One region of the Xanthobacter cornucopiae genome, then DNA from elsewhere that is predicted to be linked to it. Evidence: predicted binding sites of a transcription regulator. Region 1 holds the regulator's gene; the other holds the start of a gene.

Region 1 (10,596 bases):
CATCAAGACCCCGGGCGGCGGCGGCCATAAACCGGAGTTCATGGATTGGCGCTGGGAGGATATCGAGCGCATCACCGAACTCGTCATCCCGTTCAAGCGGCAGGTCTATGAGGACGTCCTGAAGAACTTCCGCCGCTTCGCCGGCGCCTGACCGGCGCCGATCGAGCCTCTTCCGTTCGCATCGGCTCACGGAAGAGGCTCTCAAATATTGGTCCGACGCATTTTTCACGCAGACCGGCCGCAGATCGCGTGAATGCTCTATCTCTTTGTTTTCACGCATTTCCTTTACGCGAACCAGCTTCCACTTCGCTCGGAAATGCTCTAGCGGGAGGCCGCGGCGAGGGCGCGGCGGCCCAGCATGTGGCTTTTGGGATCGTTCACCGAGCACACCGCGATCAGCCGGTCGCCGGCGAAATAGCGCACGCAGAAGCGGCGCCCGGCCACGTCACCCTCCACTTCGCTCCGGGTGAAGCCGTCGATCAGGCCGGCGATCTGCAGCTTCACGTCGTACTGGTCAGACCAGAACCAGGGCACCGGATCATAGACGATCGCGCCGCCCACCATGGCCCGCGCCGCCGCCTTGGCCTGATCGATGGCATTCTGCACCGATTCCAGCCGCACCCGCCGGCCGTAAAGGGCGCTGGGGAGCGAGGCGACGTCGCCCGCCGCATACACGTTTGCAGCGCTGGTGCGGGTGGCGGCGTCCACCTTCACCCCATTGTCGAGGGCAAGGCCCGCCGCCGCTGCCAATTCCGCATTGGGCTCCGCGCCCACCGCCGCCAGCACCAGATCCGCCGGCAGGTGACGGCCATCGGCGAGTTCCACCCCCGTCACCCGCTCCCGGCCCATGAGCCGGGCCACACCCACTCCGGTGAGCACGGTCACGCCCTGCCCTTCATGCAGGGCGCGGACGAAGACGGAAACGGTCGCGCAGGCGACACGAGCCAGGAGGCGCGGCTGTCCTTCCACCACCGTCACCTCCAGCCCGAGCTTGCGCGCCTTCGCGGCCACCTCCAGACCGACATAGCCGCCGCCGATGATGACGAGGCGGGCCCCAGGCAGCGCCGCCGCACGGAACCGTTTCACATCGTCGATGGCGCGGATGGAATGGACGCCAGGAAGGTCGGCGCCCGGCACCGGAAGCGCCCGGGCGCGGGTGCCGGTGGTGAGCAGCAGCGCGGAATAGGGCTGACGGCTGCCGTCCGCAAGCTCCACCGCCTGCTCCGCCGGCAACAGCCGCTCCACGGGAACGCCCAGATGCACCGCCACACCGTTGTCGGCGTAGAATGTCGGCGCCTTCAATTCCAGCCGCTCCTCGGCCAGCTCATCTCCAAGATAGGCCTTGGACAGGGGCGGACGCTGATAGGGGAGGTACGGCTCCGCGCCGTAGAGCACGATGTCGCCGCCATAGCCCTCAGCCCGCAGCGACGTGATGGCCTGCGCCGCCGCCTGGCCGGCGCCGACGATGACGAAGGGGGCGCTCACGCGCCGCCCCCCGCCTTCAGCTCCGCCAGCCGGGACGCGACGAAGTCGAGCCGGTCCTGGCCGAAGTAAAGCGCGCCGTCGACGATGTAGGACGGCGAGCCGAACACCCCGGCGGCGATGGCATCGGCCGTGTTGCGCGCCACCTGCTCGGTGGCGGCAACGCTGTCGGACCGCGCGACGAGACCGGCGCCATCGAGCCCCACGCCATCGGCGAGGCGCACGAGACTCTCCCGCTGCGAGATCTGGATGTCCCGCGCCCACACCGCAGCGAGGCAGGCGCCGATGAGATCGGCCGGGTCTGTTCCCTCCAGCTGCGCGGCGGCGATCAGCCGGCAGGCCGGCAGGGTATCGGTGGGCCAGAACGCCGGCTCGGTATTGATGGGAAGGCCGGCGCGGGCGGCCCAGCGCACAATGTCGAGCTTGCGATAGGCATTGCGCTGGGGCGATTGCTTGGCCGGTGCGGTGGAACCACCGGCGGCAAACACCTGGAGGATGTCCACCGGTCGCCAGAGGATGCTGGCGCCGGCCGCGCGCGCCACGGCGCGCAGGCGCTCATGCCCCAGATAGGCATAGCCGGATTGCGGGCTGAAATAGCAGATGATCTCGGACAACGGGGCAGTCCCTTGAAAAGAGAGGGCGGCCCACCTCATCGCGGCGGGACCCGGCGCCAGAATACATGCTCCCGCGCCGCCCCGCTTCCCCTGTTTGATGCCCCCTTAGGAGTCCCCCCAGCGCCACCGGCGCGGCAACCTGCAGGAGGCGCCGGGACTCGGCCCGGGCCGGATCAGGAGTCCGCGTGTCCCAAGACCTCCTCGGCCTCAAAGCCATAGGTGCGGCCGCAGAACTCGCAGGTGACGGAAACCTTGCCGTCGTCCTGGATCATGCCGCGCCGGTCATCGGCGGAGAAGGAGGCCAGCACCCCGGCCACCCTTTCGCGCGAGCAGGAACAATGGGCGCCCATGGCCAGTGGCTCGTACACCCGCACCCCGCGTTCGTGGAACAGGCGATACAGCAACCGCTCGCTGGCCAGGTCCTTGTCGACCAGCTCCACGTCCTCCAGCGTCGCCACCAGGGAGCGCGCCTCCACCCAGGCGTCGTCCTCGTCCAGCGTATGCCCTGCCGTGCCCTCCGGCGCATCGCCCGGCGCCATGTCGGCCATGCGGGCACGGGAGGGGTCGTCGGGCAGGAACTGGGCCAGGAGGCCGCCGGCCCGCCAGGAGGAGGCGCCCCCGCCGGCCCGCATCTCCTCGCCCACGGCGAGGCGCACCCGGGTGGGGATCTGCTCCGATTGCTGGAAATATTCGTGCGCCGCCGCCTCCAGGCCCTCACCGTTCAGCGCCACCACCCCCTGGTAGCGATTGGCGGACAGGCCCTGGTCGATGGTCATGGCCAGGTGGCCGCGCCCGAGCAGCGCCGCCGGCGCGGTGGCGTTGCGCCGTTGCGCCTCGGCCAGCGCGTCCGTGTCGTAGCGAGCGTAGGCGCGGATCTTGTCCGGGCTCACGAAATCCGCCACCACCATGTTCACCGGACCGTCGGTCTGGGTCTGGAGAATGAAGCGGCCCTCGAACTTGAGCGACGAGCCCAGCAGCACCGCCAGCGCCACCGCCTCGCCCACCACGCGCTTCACCGCCGGGGGATAGTCATGGTGCGCCAGCACCGCATCGAGGGTGGGCCCGAGGCGGACGATGCGCCCCCTCAGATCCAGGGCGTCCACCTGGAAGGCGGTCACCACGTCGTCCTGCGTCGCGGCGCCGGCGCCGCGCGAGCGCTCCTTGCCCATGCGCCTCTCCTTCACCCGTTGCGCGGGGCCGGAACGCCTGCCGGCCGCCACGATCCTGTCCGTCCGAGAGACGCGCCGTCCGTCAGCCCGCCGCGTGGAAGCACCACGCCAGAATGCCCTTCTGGGCATGCAGGCGGTTCTCGGCCTCATCGAACACCACCGACTGCGGCCCGTCCATCACCTCCGTGGTCACTTCCTCGCCACGGTGGGCCGGCAGGCAGTGCATGAAGATGGCGTCCTTGTCGGCGCGCGCCATGAGGGCGGCGTTCACCTGATAGGGCTTCAAGAGATTGTGGCGCCGCTCGGCCTCCTTGTCGCCCATCGACACCCAGGTGTCGGTGAGGACGCAGTCCACCCCCTCCACCGCCTCCTCCGGGTCCCGCATGAAGGTGACCTTGGCCTTGGTGCGCTTGACGAAATCCTTGAGCTGCTGGCGCGGGCCGAGCTCCTTGGGCGTCGCCACCTTCATGGAGAAATCGAAGCGCTCCGCGGCATGCACCCAGGACGCGAGCACATTGTTGGCGTCGCCGGTCCAGGCTACCTGCCGCCCCTGGATCGGGCCGCGGTGCTCCTCGAACGTGAGCACGTCCGCCATCACCTGACAGGGATGGGAGATGCGGGTGAGGCCGTTGATGACCGGCACTGTGGCGAAATTCGCCAGTTCCAGCAGATCATCATGATCCAGGATGCGGATCATGATGGCGTCCACGAACCGCGACAGCACCCGGGCGGTATCGGCGATGGTCTCGCCGCGCCCGAGCTGCATTTCCTGGCCGGTGAGCATGATGGTCTCGCCGCCGAGCTGCCGCATGGCGACATCGAACGACACACGGGTGCGCGTGGAGGGCTTGTCGAACACCATGGCCAGGGTCTTGCCGGCAAGGGGGCGTTCCGCCTCCCCCGCCTTGCGCCTGGCCTTCAGTTCCTTGGAGACCTCCAGCACCCGGCGCAGCTCGGCCGCCGGGATCTCCGACAGGTCGAGAAAATGACGCACGCCATTCCCCGTCATTCCGCAGCTCCCTTGACCGGAGCAAGAGCCAGGCCCGCCTCCAGCCGCACACACGCGGCCTCGATCTTCTCCACGGCCAAGTCCGCCTCCGCCTCCGAGACCACCAGCGGCGGCAGCAGCCGCACCACGTTATCGGCCGCGCCGGGGGCGAGCAGCCCTTCGTCCCGCAGGGCCGTCACCAGGTCGCCGGCGGGAACCCGCGCCTTGAGGCCGAGCAGCAGGCCCTGCCCGCGCACCTCCTCCAGCACCGCGGGATGGCTCGCCACCACCGCCCCGAGCTTCTGCTGGAGCCGGGAGGAAATGGCGTTCACATGATCAAGGAAGCCCTCCGCCAGAACCAGGTCCAGCACCGCATTACCCACCGCCATGGCGAGCGGATTGCCGCCATAGGTCGAGCCATGCGTCCCCAAGGTCATGCCCTTGGCCGCGTTCTCGGTGGCAAGGCATGCCCCCATCGGGAAGCCGCCGCCGATGCCCTTGGCCACCGCCATGATGTCGGGGGTGACGCCGGACCATTCGTGGGCGAACAGCTTGCCGGTGCGACCGACACCGGATTGCACCTCGTCCAGCACCAGCAGCAGGCCCTTCTCGTCGGCGAGCGCGCGCAGCCCCTTCAGGAAGCTGTCGGGTGGCACCCGCACGCCACCTTCGCCCTGCACCGGCTCCAGGAGGATGGCGCCGGTATAAGGCGTGACCGCCGCCTTGACCGCATCGAGGTCCCCGAACGGAACCTGATCGAAGCCCGGCAGCGCCGGCTCGAAACCTTCCAGATACTTGGCATTTCCGCCGGCGGAAATGGTCGCCAGCGTCCGGCCATGGAACGCGCCCTGGAAGGTGATGATGCGGTTCTTCTCAGGATTACCGTTCGCGAACTGGTATTTCCGCGCCATCTTGATGGCGCACTCCAGCGCTTCCGCACCGGAATTGGTGAAGAACATGGTATCCGCGAAGGTGACTGCGGACAGGCGCGCGGCCAGGGCCTCGCCACCGGGAATACGGAACAGGTTCGAGGTGTGCCAGAGCTTCTGCGCCTGAGCGCTCAGGGCCTCCACCAGATAGGGGTGGGCGTGGCCGAGCACGTTCACCGCGATGCCGGCGGTGAAATCCAGGAAACGTCGCCCGTCCGTCGTGACGAGCCAGCAGCCCTCTCCCCGCTCGAACTCGAGGTCGATGCGCGCATAGGTCGGCAGAACGGCGGTGATCACGTGATCCTCCTGAAAACGCGTCCGCCCGGCGACGAACCACCGGGCGCGAACGACGCCTCCACTCCTGGTTGCGAGCCAAGGTCTCGTGGGAAAAGAGACTTCCCCCGCGCGATCGGCCCTTGGGGCGCCCCGCGTCGTGCGGGACAACCGGACACCTCGACCCAGGGACCGTCAAGATCCCTGAACAGGGGTCCGGGCAGGCGAGAATTAAAAAGGGCCGCCCCAGCGGGGGGAGCGGCCCGACGAAGATCATACTAATGATCGCGCGCGCGAGGTCAACCGATCAGAGCACCACGCCGGAAGCTCCCGCGCGAAATGGTGCAGACGGGCAACGATCTGGGGAAAACGACCGGCGAATGTTAACCGACTCTGTCGCGCCGAAAGCCCATATTGTAGCGTAGCCTCCATCGCCTACGATATCTCGTGCGATCAAGCTTCCTGGGACCTATGGGTTGTTAACCTTCCCCATGCGCGGCGCATGAGGGCTCGGGAAGGGAGTCCGGGACATCTGCGGCAGCATGGCGGTGCTGCCGGTGAGGTGTCGACGCGGCGCCGCATTGAGCCGGCGCCGGCAAGATGCGGCAAATTGGAGAAGAGCGATGAGCTGGAATGACGAGCGCGTCGAACTCTTGAAGAAGCTCTGGAGCGAAGGCCTCTCCGCGAGCCAGATTGCGAATGAACTTGGAGACATCACCCGCAACGCGGTGATCGGCAAGGTGCATCGGCTCGGCCTGTCGGGCCGGGCCAAGACGGCAACCGCGCCGACCCGCCCCCAGCAGCAGACGCGGCCCGGCGGACGTCCCGAGGCGCCCCGCGACCCGTCGCGTCCGCAGCGCCCGGCCACGCAGGGCAACACTGCGCTCGCGGCGGAATTCGACGACCTGCCGGAGGAGGCTCCCGCTCCGGCTCCGGTTCCGCAGGTGAGCGGCAATGTGGTGCCGATGGCGCAGCGTTGCACCATCATGAACCTGACCGAAAGCACCTGCCGCTGGCCCCTGGGCGAGCCCGGGACGGAGAGCTTTTACTTCTGCGGCGCGAAAAGCAATCCGGGCATGCCCTATTGCACCCAGCACGCCCGCATTGCCTACCAGCCGGTCCAGGACCGGCGGCGCGACCGGCGCCTCGCCTATCTTTGAGACCCGTCGGCTTCGGAGCGACGCAGCTGCGGCCGCGTCGCTCTGAAGGGCGGGAGGCATACCAAGACGGCCGCAGGCGACATCGCCCGCGGCCGTTTTCGTCTAGACCCTCACCGAATGGCAAAGACACCGCGCCGTCGGGGGGCCATCGCATCCGCCGGCCCGCCTCCTCGCCCAGGGCACGGAACACTCGGCGGTCCCGTCGACGGCCGCGCCCGGACGGCCGCGCCATCAATGGGCGCGTGCGAACATCTCGTTGAACGAGTAGCCCGCCCCCCGCACGGTGCGGATCGGGTCCGACTGGCGACCACGGTTGATGGCCTTGCGCAGGCGGCCGACGTGCACGTCCACCGTGCGCTCGTCGATATAGACGTCCTGGCCCCACACCCCATCCAGCAGTTGCTCCCGCGAGAACACCCGGCCGGGGCTCTGCATCAGGAATTCCAGCAAGCGGAACTCGGTCGGACCGAGATGCACCTCGCGCCCGGCCCGGTGCACCCGATGGGTCTCCCGGTCCAGCTCGATGTCGCCGGCCCGCAACAGGGTCGCCACGTGCTCGGGCTTGGCCCGCCGCAACAGGGCCCGCACCCGCGCCACCAGCTCCGGCACAGAGAACGGCTTGACCACATAATCGTCGGCGCCGGTCGCCAGACCGCGCACCCGCTCGGTCTCCTCTCCGCGTGCCGTCAGCATGATGACGGGGAGGCGCTCGGTCTCCGGCCGGGTCCGCAGGCGCCGGCACAATTCGATGCCCGACAGGCCCGGCAGCATCCAGTCGAGGATGACCAGATCCGGCACGCTCTCCCGCAGTCGCGTCTCGGCATCGTCGCCGCGCCCGACATTCTCGACCGCATAGCCCTCCGACTCCAGGTTGTACCGAAGCAGGAGGGTCAGAGGCTCCTCGTCCTCGACGATCAGAATGCGCGCCGGCACAGAACTTCACCCATGTCCCACACCCCTATCGTCGAGCCGCCGGATCGGCGGTGGCCGCTCCAGCGGCCCCGTGTCAGCCCTGTACCGTGCGGCCGGGGAAGGCCACGGTGGTATCGCTCGATGCATCGGCCTTCGGCCGGCTTTCGGGCAGCACCTGTCCGGTGACCATGTAGTATACGACCTCGGCGATGTTTGTCGCATGATCCCCCATGCGCTCGATATTCTTGGCGCAGAACAGGAGATGCGTGCACACCGAGATGTTGCGCGGATCTTCCATCATATAGGTCAGAAGCTCGCGGAACAGCGAAGTGTACATGGTGTCGATGGCGTCGTCGCGGCCCCACACGTCCAGCGCCTTGGCCTCGTTGCGGCCGGCATAGGCGTCGAGTACCTCCTTGAGCTGCTCCAGCACGAGTTCCGACATGTGCTCCACGCCGCGCACCAGCTGCTGCGGATGGTACTCGCCCTCGATGGCGATGACGCGCTTGCCGACGTTCTTGGCCAGGTCACCGATGCGCTCGATGTCGTTGGCGATGCGGATCGCGGCCACGATCTCGCGCAGGTCGGAGGCCACCGGCTGGCGCTTGGCGATGACCAGCACCGCCTTGTCCTCGATGTCCCGCTGCACCTGGTCGACAACGGCGTCGAGACCCACCACCTTCTGGGCCAGCACCGCGTCGCGCTTGATGAGGGCGGTGACGCTGTCCGCCACCAGGCGCTCGGCCTGGCCTCCCATCTCCACGACCTTGCGGCCGATTTCCTTGAGCTCGACGTCGAACGACGTCACGGTATGGTCGGGCATCTGAAGCATTCCTCTCCCCTCAGCCGAAGCGGCCGGTGATGTAATCGCGGGTCTTGATTTCCTTCGGATTGGTGAAGATCACGTCCGAAGGCGCCACTTCGATCAGTTCGCCGAGATAGAAGAAGGCGGTATTGTCGGCGCAGCGCGCCGCCTGCTGCATGTTATGGGTGACGATGACGATGGTGAAGTCGCGCTTCAGCTCGTCGATGAGGTCCTCGATCTTCGAGGTGGAGATGGGATCCAGCGCCGAGGTCGGCTCGTCGAGCAGGATCACTTCGGGCTTCACCGCGATGGTGCGAGCGATGCACAGGCGCTGCTGCTGGCCGCCGGACATGCCCAGCGCCGACGTGTGCAGGCGATCCTTGGTTTCGTCCCAGATGGCCGCCTTGCGCAGGCACCATTCGACGCGCTCGTCCATCTGCGCCTTGTTCAGCCGCTCGTGCAGCTTCACGCCGAAGGCGATGTTGTCATAGATGGACATGGGGAAGGGCGTCGGCTTCTGGAACACCATGCCGATGCGGGTGCGCACCACGGTGGAGTCCAGCTCCTTGCCGATGATGTTCACGCCATCGAACAGCACCTGCCCCTCGGCGCGCTGGCCGGGATAGAGGTCGTACATGCGGTTGAACACGCGCAGCAGCGTGGACTTGCCGCAGCCCGACGGGCCGATCATGGCGGTCACGCGCTTCTCGGGAATATCGAAATTGATGTTCTTCAGCGCATGGCCCTGGCCATAGTAGAATTGCAGGTTCTCCACCTTGAGCTTGACCGGCGCCGGCGGCGTGTCCGGCCGGGCCGCGACCGAAGTGGCGATGCTGAGGGTGGGATCGACCGCAGACGTCATCTGAGCCTCACTTGAAATTGGATGTCCCGGAGCCAGCCGGGCTGGAGATGTTCTGTGACCCGGCGCCAAGGGCGCCGGGCGGCATCGGCGGCGCGCCCAGGTCAGTGGCCGCGCGACAGCACCAGGCGCGAGGCCACGTTGAGCACCAGCACGCCCACCGTGATCAGCAGCGCGCCGGCCCAGGCCAGGGCCACCCAGTCATCGAACGGGCTGCCGGCATACTGGTAGATCGCCACCGGCAGGCTGGCCATGGGCTTGCTGAGATCCAGCGACATGGAGTTGTTGCCGAGCGAGGTGAACAGCAACGGCGCCGTTTCGCCCGCCGCACGGGCGATGGCGAGCAGCAGGCCGGTGACGATGCCGGCCCGCGCCGCCCGCCAGGTGATGAACATCACCACCTTCCACTGGGGCGCGCCGAGGGCGAAGGCGGCCTCGCGCAGGCCCACCGGCACCAGGTTCAGCATGTCCTCGGTGGTGCGCACCACCACCGGGATCACCAGGATGGCGAGCGCCAGCGCGCCGGCCCAGCCGGAGAAGCCGCCCAGCGGCACCACCAGCAGGGTATAGATGAACAGGCCGACCAGGATCGAGGGGGCCGACAGCAGGATGTCGTTCACGAACCGGGTGGCGGAGGCAATCCGCGTGCCGCGGCCGTTCTCTGCCAGGAAGGTCCCGGCGAAGATGCCGATGGGCGCGCCAATGGCCACCGCGATGCCGACCTGGATCAGCGAGCCGATGATGGCGTTGGCGAGACCGCCACTCTGCCCGGGAGGGGCGGTGACATTGGTGAACACCGTGAGGCTGAGCGCCGGCAGGCCGCGGGCGAGCAGGGTCCACAGGATCCAGGCGAGCAGGAACAGAGCGAAGACCGCGAAGCCCGTGGACAGGGCCTTGACCAGATTGTCCTTGGCGCGGCGGGCGGCGAGCGAAGCCATTGTGGTCCCCCCGGCTCAGTCCATCCGCGAGCGCACGAGCGCCCGGGACAGAGCCAGCACGATGAACGAGATGACGAACAGGATGAAGCCGAGCTGCAGCAGCGAGGTGAGCTTCAGCGAGCCGAGCGGCGCCTCAGGAAATTCGTTGGCGATGGTGGAGGCGATGGTGGCGCCGGGCGCGAACAGGGAGGCCGACAGGCGCGTGGCATTGCCGATCACGAAGGTGACCGCCATGGTTTCACCCAGGGCGCGGCCGAGACCAAGCATGATGGCGCCCACCATGGCCGTGCGGCCGTAGGGCACCGACACGTTCTTGTACACCTCGTAGGTGGTGGCGCCGACGCCGTAGGCGGATTCCTTCAGCATGGCGGGAACCGATTCCAGCGTCTCCACGAACATGGCCGTGATGAAGGGCAGGATCATCACCGCCAGGATGAGGCCGGCGGTGAGCATGCCGGAGCCCAGCG
Region 2 (10,596 bases), 690 kb from region 1:
CACGAAGGCGCGCTCCACCTGCTCGGTGGTGCGATAACGCTCCGAGATCTTCACGCCATCGGAAATCCGGCGCATGTCGAGCTGCGTGACCGGCGTGCCCTTGCCGGGATGGATGTTCTCGGCGGTGAGCACCACATAGAGCTTGTCGTCGATATCGACCACATTGCCTTTGCGCAGGGAGCTGGCGATGACCTTGACCACGTCGCGTCTTCCTTGAACTTCACGCGGCGGCGTGCCGCTTATCTTCGTCGGGCCGCACCATACCCATCTTCGCGCCGAGCGCCACCCTCGCGGCGGGGTTTCGGGCGCGCAAACCCATTTGCGAAGGACGTTTCTCCGTGAAATTGGTATCTGGTTCCGGCCAAAGTCCCTGGTGGGACCGCGAGGTCCATGCCGATCGGCGCCCCTTCCTCATGGCGCGGAGCCGGATCACGGCCGCCACCCGGGCCTTTTTCCTCGACCGCGACTTCGTCGAGGTGGAAACGCCGGTGCTCCAGGTGTCGCCGGGCAATGAAGCGCACCTGCACGCCTTCGCCACCGAGCTGATCGCGCCCGATGGACGCCGCGCCACGCTGCACCTGCGCACCTCGCCGGAATTCACCGCCAAGAAGCTGCTGGCCGCGGGCGAGCCGCGCCTGTTCGAGCTGGCCCGCGTGTTCCGCAATGGCGAGCGCGGCCCGGCGCACCATCCCGAATTCACCATGCTGGAGTGGTACCGGGCAGGCGTTTCCTATGCCCAGCTCATGACCGACTGCACCGAGCTGCTGCGGCTGGCCGCCCACGTCGGTGGCGTCGATGGCTTCACCTATCGCGGCAGCGTGTGCGATCCGTTCGCAGAGCCGGAACGGCTGACCCTCACGGAGGCCTTCGCGCGGCATGCCGGCATCGATCTGCCCGCGACCCTGCCCGCGCCCGGCGCCCCCGCCGATCCGGCGGCGCTGGCGGCGGCGGCGCGGGCGGCGGGCATCCGCGTGGCCGCCGACGACGGCTGGGCGGACATCTTCTCGAAAGTGCTGGTGGAGCGCGTCGAGCCCCATCTCGGCCGGGGCCGACCCACCTTCCTGTGCGACTACCCCTTGAGCGAGGCGGCACTGGCGCGGCCGAAGCCGGACGATCCCCGCTTCGCCGAGCGGTTCGAGCTGTATGCGTGCGGCCTGGAGCTGGCTAACGCCTTCGGCGAGCTGACCGATCCCGAGGAGCAGCGCCGGCGCTTCGACCATGAGATGGCGCTCAAGGAGCGCCTCTATGGCGAACGCTATCCGCTGGACGAGGACTTTCTCGCGGCGCTGGGACAGATGCCGGACGCGGCGGGCTGCGCCATGGGCTTCGACCGGCTGGTGATGCTGGCGGCGGGCGCCCGGCGAATCGAGGACGTACTGTGGGCGCCGGTGGCGATGCCCTGAGCACGACCACCGGGAAGGTTGCCGGCGCGGCCGCGCGCCGGTCAGGAAATCTCGAACAGGGTCGAGAAGCCGGAGATGTCGAACACCTCGCGGATCTGCGGCTGGAGGGAGGTGAGAGCCAGCCGCCGCTTGGCGTTGCGCATGGCCTTGCCGGCCACCAGCAGGGCCCTGAGGCCGGAGGAGGAGACATAGTCCACCCCGGCGAGATTGACGACGATGGGACCGCCGGTCACGGAGACCACTTCCATCAGGCTGGTCTCGAACGGCTTGGCATTGGGGGTGTCGAGCCGCCCGGCCACCTTCAGGTGCACCTCGCCATCAACCTGTTCACGCTCAATGTGCATGGATGTCTTTCCGCTCCGCGGACACCGTTTGGTCCCCCGGCTTATCGTCATTCGCCGCAGGGCGCAACGCCACGGCGATCCGGCGGATCAGCCAGGTGGCGCGCTCGAACAGGCTGGTGGCGAGCAGGAGGCGCCGTGCATCCTCGCCGCTCCCCAGCGAGGCGCCCACCAGGCCCCGGCGGATGCGGTTGAGCAACTCGCTGCGATCGGCGGTGAGGGCGGCGATCACCTCATAGTCGTCGGGATTGTCGGCGTCGGCCAGGGACAGCACGATCGTCCGCAGCGATTCGGACAGGTTGAAGGCGAGCTGCGGCACCGCGTCGTAGCTTTCCACCACCTCCGCGAGATCATGCAGCGTGTCCTGCAGCAGGCGGATCAGCTCCATCAGCCCCTGCTGGCCGAGGGCGATGTCGAGGCTCTCGCGTTCCATGGCGCGGCCGATGAGATCGGACAGGAACTGGTCGGTGGCGGCGGCGATGGCGGCGGCGCCGCGCCACAGGGCAAGCCGCTCGCCGGCGCCTCCGGCCTCGGCCATGTCCAGATCCGGCAGCAGCGTCGGCAGCAGCTGGATCAGCCGGCGGATCTCCCGGTCCGACAGATCGAGGGCGGTGGCGGGCGCCTCCAGCGCGCGGTCGTGGATGTAGCGGGGCCGGGAGGCCCCATCCTCCAGGGTGGGCGGACTGAAGTGGATGGCCACCGCCTCGGTCCAGCCGCGCGCCATGGCCACCGGCACCGCGCCGGCCACCTGCAGGGCCAGGAACAGCAGCGAGATGGCGACCGAGGCCTGCCCTCCACCGAGGCCGGCGAGCCCGCCCTCCGGATCGGCCCCCGCCAGCGCCACGCCCCCCCAGAGCGCCAGCATCAGCAGGCAGCCCAGGCCCTTGACCAGGATATGGACATAGCACAGCTGCCGGCCGGTGCCCTCCAGCCCGCCGGCGGCGATGAGCGTGGCGAGCCCGGAGCCGAGGTTCGCCCCCACCACCACGAAGAAGGCGGTGTCGAGCCCCATCATCCCCGACTGGAGCAGCGCCAGCACCAGGATGGTAGGCGTGGACGAGGACTGGCTGAGCGCCGCCGCCGCGAGCCCGGCAGCGAAGCCGACCAGCGGCGCCAGCCCGACATCGAGCCCCCCGGCCAGGGCCGACAGCGCCGCCGGGTCCAGAGCACGCGGCCCCTGCTTGATGAAATCGAGGCCCAGCAGGGCGAGCGCGAGGCCGAGGGCGACCCCCATCCATTCCCGGCCCGGCGGGCGGCGGTCGAGCCGGAACTGAAAGCCGAAGCCCACCAGCGCCAGGAAATACAGCACCACCAGCCGAAAATCGAAGGCGGCGACGAACACCAGCGCCGCGGTGCCCACGTTGCCGCCCGCCACCACGGCGATGGCATCCCGCGTGGTCAGCACCCCGCCCCGTACCAGATTGCCGCAGATGATGGCCACGGCATTGCTCGACTGGGTGGCCGCCCCGGCGAGGCTCCCCGACAGCAGACCCGCCACGGGCGAACGGGTGGCGCCGCGCAGCAGCCGGCGCACGCCCCGGCCGGTCGCCTGCTGGAGGTGGGAGGACAACAGCTTGAGACCGACGAACAGCAGCCCGAGGCCGGCGAGGATTTCCGCCAAGATCGTCATGGAATCATCCTGGAACTCACCATCGGCGGACGCGGGGCCCAGCATCGCCCGCGTGCGCGCGCCCCGGCGACGGCCCGCCGCGGAACGCGTGCGGGCCCGGGCGCAACGCGCGCAGGGTCTTTGAAACGGCGCTGAACTAAAGGGCGGTGCTTAGCACCCACTCATGTCAGGCATGCGACAGCGCCCAGGGACCGGGACATCGAGGCACACCGCCGCGCGCCTACGGCGCGGCCGGCGCCGCCACCAGGGTCAGCTGGTTCTCGTTGCCCTCGCGCCGATAGGCGAGGCTTTCCAGGAAATGGCGCATCAGCTGCACCCCATGGCCGCCGATCCGGGCCTCCTCGATGCTGTCCACCGCCTCGGGCTCGGCGATGGTGGTGGGATCGAAGGGGATGCCGTTGTCGATCAGACGCAGCGCCACCCGTCCCGCCGCCAGCCGGTGCGCCTCCAGGCGGATGGCGGGATCGTCGGTGGCGCTCGAGAAGCCGTAGGAGATGACGTTGGTGAGCGCCTCCTCCAGGCTCAGCTCAAGGCCGAATCGCATGGCGCCGGGCCAGCCTTCCCGCTCGGCCAGATCGGCCAGCCAGGACGTCGCCCGGGAGATGGAGGCGATGTCCGCGCCGACCCGCAGCGCAGAAATCAGGGTATCGGCTGCGGGGGGCGTGGTCATGGCCGCCGGTCAGGTCGCCGTGCCGCCGGTCGCGATCGTGCCCACCTCGGCCAGCGCCGCCTCGCGCGAGGGCACCAGGGCGATGAGCTGGTCGACGCCGGTCGAGCGCAGCACGCGCTCCACCTGCGGGTCGCAGCCGCACAGCAGCATGCTGCCGTTTCGCCGGCTGAGCGCCTTGGCATTGGCCAACAGCAGGCGGATGCCGATCGAGGCGACGAACGGTGTGTCCGACAGGTCCACCACCACCACGCGCGCCTTGCTCGCCTGCGCGCCGAACTCGCCTTCCACCTGCGCAGCTCCGGCGATGTCGAGCCTGCCGCTCAGGCAGACGAGCAGGACGTCCGGCGCCAACGATGAGGTCTCGATCTTCATGTCCGCGGTTCTCTCGAACTTGGGGCCACCCAGGTTGGACCACCCGGATTTGAGCCACCGCGCATCAACCGGCGCGGCGGTGTGGCTTCCCGCTTACCCCGCGCGGCGCAATCTAGAGCATTTCGCCGCGCCGAAGAACCGCAAAAAGCGCTAGGGCGTTGCCCCGGCGCGTTTTCCCGGCCGAAAGGTCAGGAGCCCTGCCGCGTTGACCGCCCCGCGCGGGGCCACCTTCAGGCACCGGGCGGGCGCGGGCGCGCGAACAGGACGCCAGGCTCGCCGCCCGGCAGGACCGCGCGCGCATAGCCCCGCCAGCCATCGGCGAACAGCGTCTGCTGGCGGGGAAAGTCGCGCGGATCGACCACCACGGCCGTGTCGGGGTCGTGGTCGGCGGCGGCGCGCACCATCACATAGCGCGCATAGCCGCCGAAGAAGCGCTCGATGCCGACGATGGGAAAGCCCCCCGACAGGAGGTTCGACCAGCTCGGCGCATTGACCGGCGCGGCGGTGGAGAACAGCACCATGTGCGGCGGCGCCGCGGCCACCCGTTCGGCGATGACCCGCCGCTGCAACCCGAGGCCTCTGTAGTCGGGATGCACCGAGGCCCCGGCCAGGCGCCCCACCGCGGTTTCCACAGGCAGCTTCAGCAGGCGGTGCGGACCGTCCGCGGGCGTGTGGTCGTGCTGCAGGATGCCATAGGCCACGAGGCGCTCCCCCTCCAGCAGCCCAACGACGCGGCCGCGCCCCGACAGGATGCCTTCGAAATAAGCGCGGCTCTCCGGCTTCACGATCTCCGGCCGCGCCACCGGGCCGACGGCGAGGCGGTGCAGATGCTCGACCGCGTCGAGATGCTCCGGGCCGAGGTCGCGGGCGCGGAGCGAAACGGCCGGGCTGGCGGCGCTGAGGGCCATGGTCACGTGATCACTTCCGCATAGTTGAGCATCGCGATGGGCGGGTAGATGCCAAGCTGCTTGGCCACGCCCATGTTGATGATGAGGGCGAAGCGGCGCAGCGTCTCAATGGGAATGTTCCGCGGCGGCACATGCTCCGTCAGGATCTCGGCCGCCTTGGAGGCGGCGAGCTGGCCGACCGAGTAGTAGCGGCTGACAAGCCCCACCAGGCCGACGCCCTCGCGCAGGAAGAACTCGGTGGCGCCGAAGGTGGGCAGCTTCACCTTGAGCGCGGTGGGCCCGACCCGGTCGAAGATGGAGGCGAGGAAAGTGTCCGCCGGCAGGTACAGCCAGTCGGCACCCTGGTCCTTCAGGCTGCGCACGAAGCCCTCCACCCCCTCGCCGGTGGCGCGGGTGCCCTGCACGGCCAGCGGCTGCGCCAGCACCTCGATGCCGCTGGCGCCGCAGAAGGCGCGCATCTCCTCGATGATGGCGACCGAGTTCTTTTCGTTGGGGGAATAGATCACCCCCACCTTCTGGAACGGCTTGTAGCTCTGCATGGCGCGCATCTGCACGTCGGTGGGCACCACGTGCACGGCGCCGGTGACATTGCGCCCGGACGAGGCCAGGGACGGCGCGATCTTCACCTGCACCGGCGCCGCCACCAGCGCGAACACCACCGGAATGTCGCGCACGAACGGCGCGTCGGGCGGGGCGTCGTAGGGGCCCACGACCGCCAGGGTGTTGGGCGTCCCGTAAGTGTAGATCAGGTCCGGCTTGAAGGTGGGCAACACCTCCTGGAGGATCGGCCGCACCCGCGCCGCGTCTCGCTCCACGTCCTTGGTGAGGAATTCGACGTTGATCTCGTTGGCGGCGAAATAGTCGCGAAAGCCGCGCTCCACGTCGGTCTCGCCGCGGAACGTCAGCATCAGGATGCGAAACGCGCGGGACGCGCCGTCGGCGCGGGAGGGCCCGGCACGACCCAGAAGGCCGGCGGCGCCGGCACCGAGGCCGAGGGAAAGAAGCGTACGGCGATCCATCACACGGGGCTCCCTTCGGAGGTGGCCGCGCGGGTGGCGCGGCGCGAGCCGGACGGCGCGGCGGCGCGGCGTCCCGATAGCGCGAAAACCACCGCGCCCGCCACAACCACGGCGCCCATCAGCGCCGTTGTAACGGAAAAACCCGCCGCCGCCAGCAGAATGCCCGCTCCCGCCGGCCCGGCGGCGTTGCCGGACCGTTCCACCAGCCGGAACAGGCCGAGCACGCCGGCGGCACTGAAGCCGGAATGGGCGGCGGTGTCCGCCACCAGCGCCGATTGCGAGGCGATGGAGAGCGCCTGCCCGAGCCCCAGCATCGCCAGCGCGAACACGATCAGCCCCACCGAGGGATAAAGCGGCACCGCCAGCGCCCCCAGCCCCGACACCAGGCCGCCGGCCACCACGAACGCCGCCCGCGCCTTCAGCCGGTCGGCAAGCGCGGCGAACACCGGCACCGCCAGCACCATCACCAGCGGATAGATCATCTGGAAGCGGCCGATGGCCGCCGCCGAATAGCCCTGGCGCTGCAGCTCCAGCGGCACCAGCAGCAGGCACAGCGCCGCGAACAGCAGCTTGGCGGGAAAGGCGCAGCCCACCAGCAGCGCCATCAGGCGCGGCGCCCGCGTCGCCCGCAGCAGGTCGCCCACCGACAGCGTGGCGTGAACCGCGCGGGGAACGCCGCGCGGCACCACCATCAGCACCACCCCCAGCGCCACCAGGGCCAGCGCCGCCGACGCGCCGAGCGCCGCCGACGGCCCCAGCCGGTCGGCGATCACGCCACCGATGGGCGGCCCGCACAGGCAGGCCACCATGATCGCCCGCACGAACACCGCCAGCGCCGCGCTGCGCCCGGCGCCGTGGGAATGATCCACCACATGCCCCTGCGCCGACACGAACACCAGGGCATAGCCCACGCCGGCCACGATCCGGGCCCCGAGGAACAGGACATAATCGTGGCTCACGGCCGAAAGGGCATAGCCCGCCGCCGCCAGCAGCGCCCCGGCCGCGAAGCCCGAGCGGCGGCCCAGCCGTTCGGACAGGCCGGCGAAGGGAATCTGGAAAGCCGCCACCACCGCCATGAAGGCGACGATGGGCAGGCTCGCCGCCGTGTCGGGGCTGAGCCCGCCGCCGGCCGGCGCCAGCGCCTGGGCGAGGCGCGGCAGAAACGGACGGGTCAGTTCCTCCGCCAGCATGAACAGGAACAGCGCGGGGCGGATGGCGCCGGCGAGCCGGCTCTCGGTGGCCACCACCTCGCCGAGGCCGGTACGCTCCGCCAGCGCGTCGAGGTGGCCGGCCAGCGCCGCGTCGCCCCGTTGCCCGGCCTCGGCGCGGGCCCGGGCGTGGCGCGCGCCAAGGCGCGCCACCTGGGTGTCCACGGGCTCCAGCAGCGGCTCGGCGCCGGTTCCGGCGCCGCTCTGGTGCAGGCTGAGGCGGCCCCGGGCCAGCGCCCGCAACCGCTGCTCCACCGCCGCCACCGCCTCGATGCCGCGCGTGCCCACCACCAGCGCCACCAGTTCCAGCGCCACCAGCAGCGCCACCACGCCGATGAAGGCCACGTCGAGCAGCACCGCCGCCACCTGCCGCCCCACCACCGACGGATCGATGGTGATGGCGATCTCGCCCACCGGCGCCCCCGCCCGCGTCACCGGCACCCGCACCACCGTCGCCGCGCCCAGCCCCTCCGCGCTGCCGGAGCGCGCGGCCTCGCCGGCGCCGGCGAGGCTGAGGCGTAACTCGGCGAACTCGGCATTGGCCGCGCGCAGCTCGTCGAAATAGGCGGCGACCCCGACCAGGTGGTCGAGCGGAATGCCGGCCGCGTCCGCCCGCTCCACCAGCGCCGCCGCGGAGCGGCCGACGCTTTCCGCCTTCACCAGGATGGCGGGAACGATGGTGTGCTCCGCCGCCCGCTGCGCGCCCCAGCCGATGAGGCCGAGGGCCGCGCACAAGATCGCCGCGATGGCGATGGTGATGCCCGCCCGCAGACCGATCATCGCCCGCCCTCCCGCCTCGCGACGGCGTCCTTCAGGCCGGCCGGCGCATCATGCCCGCCGTCGAGAAACGCATGGGCGAGATCCACGTCGGCGAGCGCCGCGCGGGCGGCGGACGGCCACCGGGACGGATCGGCCGCCCGCCGCGCGGCGCGGCGCAGCGCCACCGCCAGCAACAGCCCCACGGCCAGGGTGGCCGCGGCGGCGCCGATCAGCGACGGCCACGCGACGCGCCACAGATCGGCGCGCAGGGCGGCGCCTCCGGCGTCGAGCACCTGCGGGTCGTAACGCATGACCACCCGCGCGATGGGCTCGTCGAAATCATTGAGGGCGGTGCGCCGCACGGCGTGCGGCGACGCCGGCTCCGCGGCGGTGCCGACCCGGGCCGGGTCGCTCGAGAACAGCACCACGCCATGCTCGTCCACCAGATCGATGGAGCGCAACGCCGGCTCGATGCGTGCTTCGCTGGCCAGCAAAGCGGCCAGCGTCGCCTGGGCTGGCGGCGCGATGCCCAGCGCCGCCGCGCGCTCCACCACCCCGGCCAGACGCTCGGCGGTCATGGCGAAGCGGGACTCCACCGCCGAGCGGTGGGCATTCACCAGCGTCACGGTCGAGAAATAGGCGCCGAAAGCGACGCAGGCGGCCGCGATCAGCGCGAACACGCCGATGAGCCACAGCGCTGTGCGCGTCATCCCACAGTTCCCCCAAGTGGAGTGCCCCACACCATGTCAGGCTCGGATGAAGATGGGAAGCACCATGACATTGCAGGTTTTTTTGCTTTCGTGCGGTTTTTTCTGGTTTGGCCGCGCAGGGGCGTCTAACGTCCCGGCCATCGGTTCAGCAAAGTATATTCCATGACGTTCGTGAGCCGGCTGGCATTGGTCGTGATCTCGGCGGTGGTCGCCACGGTGGTGGCCGTCGCCCTGATCTGTTTCGCCGCGAGCGAGCGCGTCGGCGTCGAGATCGAGCGGGCGCGCGTGGCGAATCTGCTCACCACCCTGCGCACCGCCACCGAGGCCAATCTCTCCATCGGCCTCACCCTGGAGCAGATCTCGACGCTGCAGGAACGAATCGAACGGGAAAAGGCGGGAGACCCCTCCGTGCTCGCCATCGACATCTTCAACGCCGCCGGCCGCGCCCTTTATTCCACCGACCGCGGCCTGATCGGCGAGAGCGTGGCGCCGGACTGGGTGCGGCGGCTGGCGAGCACCGGCATCTGGCAGGCGGTGGAGCGGGGCGACACCGTATTCGGCACCCGCTTCGAGAACGATCTCGGGCTGGCGGGGGGCATATCCGTCACCGTCTCCGACCGCGCGCGCCTCGCCCGCGCCGAATCCCTCAGCCTCAGCCTGGCCGGCCTCGCGCTCGCCCTCGTCGCCGGCGGCGCGGTGACCGCCGCCATCGCCGCCCTCATCTTCAGCTTCCTCATGTCGCGACCGTTCGAGCAGGTCGCCCGCATCCTGTCCGGCGAGACCGCAGGCCCGGCGGCCGAGGGCTCGCTGCCCCAGCTCGCCATCGACGCCCAGCACAGCTGGATCGAGGCGGAGGCGCGGGTGGACCGCGGTCTCGGCCAGCTCGGAGCGCTCGACGATGCGGCCTGATGATCCCGGGCGGGCGCGGCTGATCACCAGCATCGTCGCGTTCGTCGTCACCCTGCTGGTGGGCGGCATCGCCGCCGCGACCCTCACCACCGCCTATCAGGCCCGGGTGGAGGGCAGCGCCCGTCGCGACGCGCTGGTGATCGGCACCTCGGTGGCGCGGGCCTTGGCCCAGCAATTCGAGAAGGCCGCACGCTTCGGCATTCCCCTGAAGCTGCTGCCGGGGGTGGAGAGCCACCTCACCGAGACCCTGGCCGGCACGCCGGGCATCACCCAGATCGTGCTGCGCGGCACCGATGGCCGGGAGATCCGCGCCGCCGTGGGCTCCGACCCGGGCCTCGATTCGGCGAGCGCGCCGGTGGTCGTCAACGGCGCCACCATCGCCACCGTGGAGGTGGTGACCAATCCCGCCGCCCTCTCCGACGAGTTCGCCAATGTGGGCGTGAAGGCGGCGGTGGCGGTGTTCATCTTCGCCGCCCTCGCGGCCCTCGCGGCGGGGGTCACCGTGGGTCTCGCCCTCGACCGCGCCGAGGCCCGGCTCGGCGCCGCGCTGCGCCGCGCCATCGATGGGGATTTCGAGCCGGAGAGCGCCAGCAGCCGCGCCACCCTGCCCCGCGGCACGGTGGGCCGCGCGTTCCGCGCCCTCGCCCACGGCAACCGGCACGTGCGC

The links. Region 1 encodes PhoB, which activates phosphate uptake and scavenging genes when phosphate is short. Its sites were predicted from a motif close to TGTCATNNANCTGTCAT; they were not measured.
Region 2: the regulator PhoB is predicted to act here: its motif matches at 3,538-3,554, upstream of V5F53_RS12860 (Na/Pi symporter).

The regions. Positions count from the first base shown of each region.
Region 1 is NZ_CM195531.1:3,607,670-3,618,265, forward strand. It holds gene V5F53_RS15935 (RNA pyrophosphohydrolase) at 1-151, shown strand, start outside; gene V5F53_RS15940 (NAD(P)/FAD-dependent oxidoreductase) at 322-1,485, opposite strand; gene V5F53_RS15945 (2-hydroxychromene-2-carboxylate isomerase) at 1,482-2,096, opposite strand; gene V5F53_RS15950 (Hsp33 family molecular chaperone) at 2,270-3,265, opposite strand; gene argF (ornithine carbamoyltransferase) at 3,348-4,274, opposite strand; gene V5F53_RS15960 (aspartate aminotransferase family protein) at 4,271-5,479, opposite strand; gene V5F53_RS15965 (GcrA family cell cycle regulator) at 6,079-6,615, shown strand; gene phoB (phosphate regulon transcriptional regulator PhoB) at 6,847-7,548, opposite strand; gene phoU (phosphate signaling complex protein PhoU) at 7,622-8,350, opposite strand; gene pstB (phosphate ABC transporter ATP-binding protein PstB) at 8,370-9,194, opposite strand; gene pstA (phosphate ABC transporter permease PstA) at 9,296-10,129, opposite strand; gene pstC (phosphate ABC transporter permease subunit PstC) at 10,145-10,596, opposite strand, start outside.
Region 2 is NZ_CM195531.1:2,921,283-2,931,878, forward strand. It holds gene efp (elongation factor P) at 1-201, opposite strand, end outside; gene epmA (EF-P lysine aminoacylase EpmA) at 414-1,403, shown strand; gene V5F53_RS12855 (STAS domain-containing protein) at 1,445-1,747, opposite strand; gene V5F53_RS12860 (Na/Pi symporter) at 1,737-3,374, opposite strand; gene V5F53_RS12865 (ATP-binding protein) at 3,595-4,044, opposite strand; gene V5F53_RS12870 (STAS domain-containing protein) at 4,054-4,416, opposite strand; gene V5F53_RS12875 (GNAT family protein) at 4,647-5,330, opposite strand; gene V5F53_RS12880 (ABC transporter substrate-binding protein) at 5,327-6,343, opposite strand; gene V5F53_RS12885 (MFS transporter) at 6,343-8,331, opposite strand; gene V5F53_RS12890 (hypothetical protein) at 8,328-9,020, opposite strand; gene V5F53_RS12895 (hypothetical protein) at 9,183-9,929, shown strand; gene V5F53_RS12900 (hypothetical protein) at 9,919-10,596, shown strand, end outside.